2 regions of the Streptomyces sp. NPDC003077 genome follow, and region 1 is predicted to be linked to the other one. Evidence: riboswitches for the same ligand, from Rfam matches in the RefSeq annotation. Region 1 holds a riboswitch; the other holds the start of a gene.

Region 1 (3,876 bases):
GCTGGCGGAGATCGCAGCCATGCCGCGGGGGATGGACTTCCCTGTCTCTGGGCCGTCCCTGGGCCGTGCGAGGCCAACCAACGCTGACAGTCGGCACCCACGGGTGACCACCCCCACCCCTCTCTCGCCAGGGCCCCACGAGTGGATCTGCGACACTTGAAGAACCATGCCTGCACCAGGAGAACTCACCTTCATCGCGCCGCGCGGAGCCAAGAAGCCGCCGCGGCACCTCGCCGATCTCAGTCCCGCCGAGCGCCGTGAGGCGGTGGCGGCCATCGGGGAGAAGCCCTTCCGGGCCAAGCAGCTTTCGCAGCACTACTTCGCGCGGTACGCGCACGACCCGGCGCAGTGGACCGACATCCCGGCCGCGGCGCGGGAGAAGCTGGCCGCGGAGCTGCTGCCGGACCTGATGAGTGTGGTGCGGCACATTTCCTGTGACGACGACACCACGCGCAAGACGCTGTGGCGGCTGCACGACGGGACGCTCGTGGAGTCCGTCCTGATGCGGTACCCGGACCGGGTCACGATGTGCATCAGCTCGCAGGCGGGGTGCGGTATGAACTGCCCGTTCTGCGCCACGGGGCAGGCGGGGCTGGACCGCAACCTGTCCACCGCCGAGATCGTCCACCAGATCGTCGACGGGATGCGCGCGCTGCGTGACGGCGAGGTGCCCGGTGGGCCGGCGCGGCTGTCGAACATCGTGTTCATGGGCATGGGCGAGCCGCTGGCGAACTACAACCGGGTGGTCGGCGCGATCCGGCGGCTGACCGACCCGGAGCCGGACGGGCTGGGGATCTCGCAGCGCGGCATCACCGTCTCGACGGTCGGGCTGGTCCCGGCGATGCGGCGGTTCGCGGACGAGGGGTTCAAGTGCCGGCTGGCGCTGTCGCTGCACGCGCCCGATGACGAGCTGCGGGACACGCTGGTCCCCGTCAACACGCGCTGGAAGGTGCGGGAGGTGCTGGACGCCGCGTGGGAGTACGCGGAGAAGTCCGGGCGCCGGGTCTCGATCGAGTACGCGCTGATCCGGGACATCAACGACCAGGCGTGGCGCGGTGACCTGCTGGGCCGGCTGCTCAAGGGCAAGCGGGTGCACGTCAACCTGATCCCGCTGAACCCGACGCCGGGCTCGAAGTGGACGGCGTCCCGTCCCGAGGACGAGAAGGCGTTCGTGCGGGCCATCGAGGCGTACGGGGTGCCGGTGACGGTCCGGGACACCCGCGGGCAGGAGATCGACGGGGCGTGCGGGCAGCTCGCGGCCTCGGAGCGCTGACCGTCCGCTGATACGGTGTGATCGAACAAATGCACATTCCGACAGGGGAGCGCCACAGCGCTGAGAGTGCGGCAACCTTTGGGCCGCAGACCCTTGAACCTCGCCCGGGTCATTCCGGGTAGGAAGTTCGGTCTCCTCATGCTGTTGCGCCCCGCGCGGGGTCGTTCGTCCGTTTCGTGTGGACGCGCGGCCTTCGCGCGGGGCCGCGTCTCTTCCTGGCCAGCCAGGAGGAATCCAGTGACCACCAAGACCCGGCTCACCGCCACCGCGCTCGCCGTCGCGGCCGGTATGACCGCGCTCGCCGCGTGCGGCGGATCGGGCGGCGGCAGCGGCGGTGAGGCGGACGCCAAGACCGTCACGCTCGTCAGCCACGACTCCTTCGCCGTCTCCGACGCCGTCCTGAAGGAGTTCACCCGGCAGACCGGCTACAAGGTCGAACGGCGCAAGGGCGGGGACGCCGGGCAGGCCGTCAACCAGGCGATCCTGTCCAAGGGCAACCCGCAGGGCGACGTCTTCTTCGGGATCGACAACACGTTGCTCTCGCGCGGTCTGAAGGCGGGCATCTTCACGCCGTACGCGGCCAAGGACCTCGCGAAGGTCCCGGCGGAGTTCCAGCTCGACAAGGACGAGCACCGGGTGACGCCCGTCGACTACGGCGACACCTGCGTCAACTACGACCGCGCCTACTTCGCCGAGCACAGGATCGCGCCGCCGAAGACCTTCGCCGATCTCGTCAAGCCCCAGTACAAGGACCTGCTCGTCACCGAGAATCCGGCGACCTCCTCGCCGGGGCTCGCCTTCCAGCTCGGCAGCATCGGCGCGTTCGGCGAGGACGGCTGGCAGGACTACTGGAAGAAGCTCAAGGCCAACGGCGTCGAGGTGGTCGACGGCTGGGAGCAGGCCTACAACGACCGGTTCTCCGGATCGGGCGCCGGCCGCGGCAAGGGCGACAAGCCTCTGGTGGTCTCCTACGCCTCCAGCCCGCCCGTCGAGGTGCTGGGCAAGAAGCCCGCCCCCAAGGAGGCGCCCACCGGTGTGGCCACCGGAACGTGCTTTAGGCAGATCGAGTTCGCGGGCCTCCTGAAGGGCGCGCGGAACGAGAAGGGCGGCAAGGCGCTGCTGGACTTCCTGGTGGGCAAGGCGTTCCAGGAGGACGTGCCGCTGAAGATGTTCGTCAACCCGGTGCGGACGGACGCCGAGGTGCCGGAGCTGTTCACGAAGTACGGGGAGAAGGTCGAGCGGCCGGAGACGGTGCCGCCGCAGGACATCGCCGAGCACCGTGAGCAGTGGATCAAGCAGTGGTCTTCCCTCGTTCTGAAGTAGCGGTATCCCGAAGAAGGAAGGCGTCGGGGCGGCGCCGGGGGCGGTCCGCGGCCGTGCGGCTGGGACTGCTGGTGGTGCCGCTCGTCTTCTTCGGGGTCTTCTTCGCCTACCCGGTCGCGGCCATCGTCGGGCGCGGCCTGAAGGACGGCGGGAACTGGCAGTTCGCGCGGGCCGGGGAGGTGCTGACCGACCCGGACGTGCTGCACGTCCTGTGGTTCACCCTGTGGCAGGCGGCGGCCTCGACGGGGCTCACGCTCCTGCTCGCGCTCCCCGGCGCGTACGTCTTCGCGCGCTTCGATTTCCGGGGCAAGCAACTGCTGCGGGCCGTGGTGACCGTGCCGTTCGTGCTGCCGACCGTGGTGGCCGGGTCGGCGTTCCTGGCGCTGCTCGGGCGCGGCGGGGTGCTGGACGAGCTGTGGGGGGTGCGGCTGGACACCTCGGTGTGGGCGATCCTGCTCGCGCACGTCTTCTTCAACTACGCCGTCGTCATCCGCACCGTCGGCGGACTGTGGGCCCAGCTCGACCCGCGCCAGGAAGAGGCGGCGCGGGTGCTGGGCGCCGGGCGGTTCGCGGCCTGGCGGCGGGTGACGCTGCCCGCCCTCGGGCCGGCCGTCGCGGCGGCGGCCCTGATGGTGTTCCTGTTCACCTTCACCTCCTTCGGGGTGGTGCAGATCCTGGGCGGCCCGAGGTTCTCCACCCTGGAGGTGGAGATCTACCGGCAGACCGCCGACTTCCTGGACCTGCCGACGGCGGCGGTGCTCACCCTCCTCCAGTTCGCCGCGGTGCTCGCGCTGCTGGGCCTGCACGCCTGGACGGTGCGCCGCCGCGAGACGGCGCTCACCCTCGTCGACCCGGCCCGCACCGCCCGCCGGCCGCGGGGCACCGGGCAGTGGGCGCTGCTGTGGGGGACGCTGCTGCTCGTCGCCGTCCTTCTGGTGCTGCCGCTGCTCGTCCTGGTGGAACGCTCCTTCGCCGGGGAGGGCGGCCACACCCTGGCCTTCTACCGGGCGCTGACCTCCACCGACGCGAACGGCACCTTCTCCGGGGCGCCCCTGAACGCGGTGCTGACCTCGCTGTCCTACGGGGCGGCGGCCACGGCGATCGCCCTGGTGGTCGGCGGACTGGCGGCGGCGGCGCTGGCCCGCCGGGACGGCGGCCGGCTGCTGCGCGGCTTCGACGCGCTGCTGATGCTGCCGCTCGGGGTGTCCGCGGTGACCGTCGGCTTCGGCTTCCTGATCACGCTGGACGAGCCGCCGCTGGACCTGCGCTCCTCCTGGTGG
Region 2 (3,876 bases), on a different contig from region 1:
AGTGCCTCGCGGGCCAGCCGGGCGGTGAGCACCGCCTCGCCCGCCGTGAAGCACCCCGCCGTATTGGGCAGGACGCGGATCCCGTGCCGTTCGAGTACGGACAGGACCGAGCCCTGCACGGTCGGGTCCAGTCGCCGCATGGCAACCGTGGTCAGCTCCGTACCGGAGGCGATCAGCGAGCGCTCCAGAACGTCCAGGCTGGGCGCTCCTCCCGTCCCCATGATCAGACGGGAGTGGAAGGTGGTGTCGGCGAGGGTGAGCAGATCGTCGGCCATGGTGGGATCAGCCTCCCTGCACGGCGGTGAGGACCTCGACCCGGTCGCCGTCGCCGAGCGGCGTGGCGGGCCACAGGCTGCGCGGCACGACGGCTTCGTTGAGCGCGGCGGCCACGCCACTGGGGGCCTGGGTGAGGGTGGCGACGAGCCGGTCGAGGGTGAGTCCGCCCGGGATCTCCCGGGACTCGCCGTTGACGGAGACGGACACGGTGGTGGCGGTCACTGGCGGGGCCTTCCTTGTGCGGGCGGGTGTGAAGACAGATGGGTGTTCATGAGAAAGCCGCGTTCGCTGAGGGGGAGGGGGAGGGGGTGGGAGGGCGTTGGGTGAGGGGGCCACAGGCATGGCGGCGGCCCCATGGGTGGCGGGGCACGAGGCATACAGGAGGAGCGGCGGGCCTTATGGGGGCACCGTTACGCCGACTGCTCCTGAAGCGCGCCTTCCCGCGCCCCCGCATTGAGGCCGTGCTCGCCGGAAAGGGCACGTTCCCCGGTCGCCGTGCCGCCCGTCCCCGTCCCTGCACCCGTCATCGGCGGGAAGCGGTCGGGCGTGAACGGACGGGCCTCCTCCGGGAGCCGCCCCGAGACCAGCACCTCGGCCATCACCTCGCCCGTGATGGGGGTGAGCAGCACGCCGTTGCGGTAGTGACCGGTCGCCAGAAGGAGGCCCGGCAGCGTGGTCGGCCCCAGGAGCGGCGCGTTGTCGGGGGAGCCGGGCCGCAGTCCGGCGCGGGTCTCCACCAGGGGCAGCTCGGTGATGCCGGGCAGGAGTTCGTGCGCGTCCCGCAGGAGTTCGTAGACGCCGCCGGCCGTGACGGTGGTGTCCCAGCCCATCTCCTCGCTCGTGGCGCCGAGCACCAGCTCGCCGTTCTCCCGAGGCACCAGGTAGACGGGGCCGCCGCGCACCACGGCCCGGACGGTCCGGGACAGGAACGGCGGGGCCCCGGCCGGTCCGGCCGGCATCCGCAGCCGCAGGACCTGGCCCTTGACGGGGCGGACCGGCGGCAGCACGGCGTCCGGCACCCCGGCCAGCCGCCCGCTGAGGCTGCCCGCCGCCAGCACGACCTGACCGGCCGTCAGGACCGTCCCGTCGGCCAGCTCCACCCCCTTGGCCCGCCCCGCGGCGACGATCAGCCGTTCGGCCTGAGCACGGTGGAAGGCGACCCCGGCGCGCTCGCAGGCGGTGAGCAGCGCGGCGGTCAGCCGCCGCGGGTCCACCTGGTGATCGCCGTCCACCCGCAGGCCCCCGCGCACGCCGGGCGCGAGCATCGGCTCCAGGCGGCGGCACTCGCGCCCGTTCAGCCACTCGGATTCCAGGCCCGTTCGGTGCTGGAGGGCGTGGAGTTCGCGCAGGTGGGCGCGGTCGTCGGCGTCGAGGGCGACGGCGAGCGTGCCGCACCGCCGGTAGCCGACGTCCTGTCCGGTGGCCTCCTCCAGTTCGGCGACGAATCGCGGATAACGGCGTGCCGAGGCGAGGTTGAGTCCCAGGAGGGTCTCCTCGCCGTAGTGCAGTTCGCTGACGGCGGCCAGCATCCCGGCCGCCACGTGCGCCGCCCCGCCCCCGGGCGCCGGGTCCACGACGGCGGCGCGCAGGCCCCGCAGGGCCGTCCGCCAGGCCGTGACCAGGCCGATGACGCCGCCTCCGACGACCAGGACATCGGGGTGCGGTGCGGTTGTCGCAGCAGGTGCGTGCATGGGTGTCCAGCCCCTCCCTTCGCCGGCATGACCCGGATCAGGTTCGTACGGTCGGAGGCCGCAGCAGCCTCCCTCTCAGCCCGATGCGTCAGGGCTCCCGCGAGTGCGTGTTCCCGTCACCCTAGTACGGGCCGCCGACGGGTCGTAAGGGAGCGCCCCCTCGGGCACCGGCGGGGCGCCTGAGGGCGCGGAGGGGCGGATCGGGCGCCCTGAGATGGTGCGCGACCGGCGTCCGGGCTTCTCTCGTGCCCCGTGTCACCGGTGGTCACGCTGTGTCGCACATCTCGTCGCGCGGTGCTGCGAACGCCGAAAGATGCCGTTTTACAGTGATCGGGTGAGCGAGCAGAGCAAGGCCTTCGAGACCACACCTGACCGCACGCGACGCGTTGTGATCGTCGGCGCCGGGATGGCCGGCGTCCAGACGGCGGTCGCGCTGCGCGAGCAAGGCTGGCGCGGAGTGATCACGCTCGTCGGCGCCGAGCCGCACCCGCCGTACGACCGGCCGCCGCTGTCGAAGGCGGTCCTGCTCGGCAAGGCCGAGGGCTCGGCCTTCGACGTGGACTTCCAGGCGCTCGGCATCGATCTGGACCTCGGTCGTTACGTCACGGGGCTGGCGGCCGGGGCCAAGGTGGTCGAGACGGACACCGGTCCGATCCCGTACGACCACCTCGTGATCGCCACCGGCGCCGAACCGGTCACACTGCCCGGCAGCGAAGGCGTGGACGGGGTCCACATGCTCCGCACCCTGGACGACGCCACGCGGCTGCGCCCCATACTGGCGGACCAGTGCGACGTGGTCGTCGTCGGCGCCGGATGGATCGGCGCGGAGTTCGCCACCGCGGCCCGCGAGGCCGGGTGCCAGGTCACCGTCGTCGAGGCCGCCGACCGCCCGCTGGCCGGCGCGCTGCCCGCCGAGGTCGCCGCCCATATGACGGGCTGGTACGCGGACTGCGGCGCGCGGCTGCACACAGGGACGCGGGTCGCCGCCATCGAGAAGGGCGCGGTCGCCCTCGCCGACGGCACGACGCTGCCCGCCGACGCCGTCGTGGTGGGCATCGGCGCCCGGCCCGCGACCGGCTGGCTGGCCGGTTCGGGCGTCGAACTGTCCCCCCACGACCGCTCCGTCCTGGCCGACGAGCGGCTGCGCACCTCCGTCCCCGACGTGTACGCGGTGGGCGACTGCGCCTCCTTCCCGTCCGCCCGGTACGGCAGCCGGCTGCTCGTCCACCACTGGGACAACGCGCTCCAGGGCCCCCGCACCGTCGCCGCCAACATCGCCCGCGGCGAGGCGGAGGGCCAGGTCTACGACCCGGTCCCGTACTTCTGGTCCGAGCAGTTCGGCCGCTTCGTCCAGTACGCGGGGCACCACGCGGAGGCGGACGAACTGATCTGGCGCGGCGACCCGGACAACGCCGCCTGGTCCGTGATCTGGCTGCGGGACGGCCGCCTCGTCGCCCTCCTCGCCGTCGGGCGCCCGCGCGACCTGGCGCAGGGGCGCAAGCTCATCGAGCGCGGCGCCGCCCTGGACCGCAGGCTCGCGGCGGACGCCTCGGTGCCCCTGAAGTCGGCGGTGCTGTGAGGCGCTGAGCCCCTGAAGTCGGCGGTGCTGTGAGGCGCTGAAGGCGACGCTCCGTCAGGTACGGGACGAGCGGAGACCCGGCCCTGGAAGGACCCGGGCCTCCGAAAAGCCGTGGGTTCACGGCCCTGCGGGGCGATGCGCCGGGTATCGGGCGGCGCCCGCCCGGCACCCCGAAGGCGATGCCCCGCTACCGACTGTCAGTGGGAGGTGGCAGGCTTGTCCCGTGACCGAGATTGACGCAAAGATCGATGGACTCGTCCCCGCCTGGCTCACCCTCCCCGACATCGCCGAACAGATCGGCGTCGAGGTGACCCGCGTGCGACAGCTGGT

Evidence for each region. Region 1 has a riboswitch for thiamine pyrophosphate ahead of ABZX96_RS21830 (thiamine ABC transporter substrate-binding protein). Riboswitches for the same ligand answer to the same signal wherever they lie in the genome.
Region 2: another riboswitch for thiamine pyrophosphate. It lies ahead of thiO (glycine oxidase ThiO); the one in region 1 lies ahead of ABZX96_RS21830 (thiamine ABC transporter substrate-binding protein).

The regions. Positions count from the first base shown of each region.
Region 1 covers NZ_JBEXNM010000033.1:32,682-36,557, reverse strand. The annotation lists gene rlmN (23S rRNA (adenine(2503)-C(2))-methyltransferase RlmN) at 167-1,273, shown strand; TPP riboswitch at 1,307-1,416, shown strand; gene ABZX96_RS21830 (thiamine ABC transporter substrate-binding protein) at 1,511-2,596, shown strand; gene ABZX96_RS21825 (iron ABC transporter permease) at 2,650-3,876, shown strand, end outside.
Region 2 covers NZ_JBEXNM010000007.1:84,096-87,971, reverse strand. The annotation lists gene ABZX96_RS07400 (thiazole synthase) at 1-275, opposite strand, end outside; gene thiS (sulfur carrier protein ThiS) at 283-498, opposite strand; gene thiO (glycine oxidase ThiO) at 687-1,967, opposite strand; TPP riboswitch at 1,965-2,078, opposite strand; gene ABZX96_RS07385 (FAD-dependent oxidoreductase) at 2,374-3,546, shown strand; gene ABZX96_RS07380 (Rv2175c family DNA-binding protein) at 3,770-3,876, shown strand, end outside.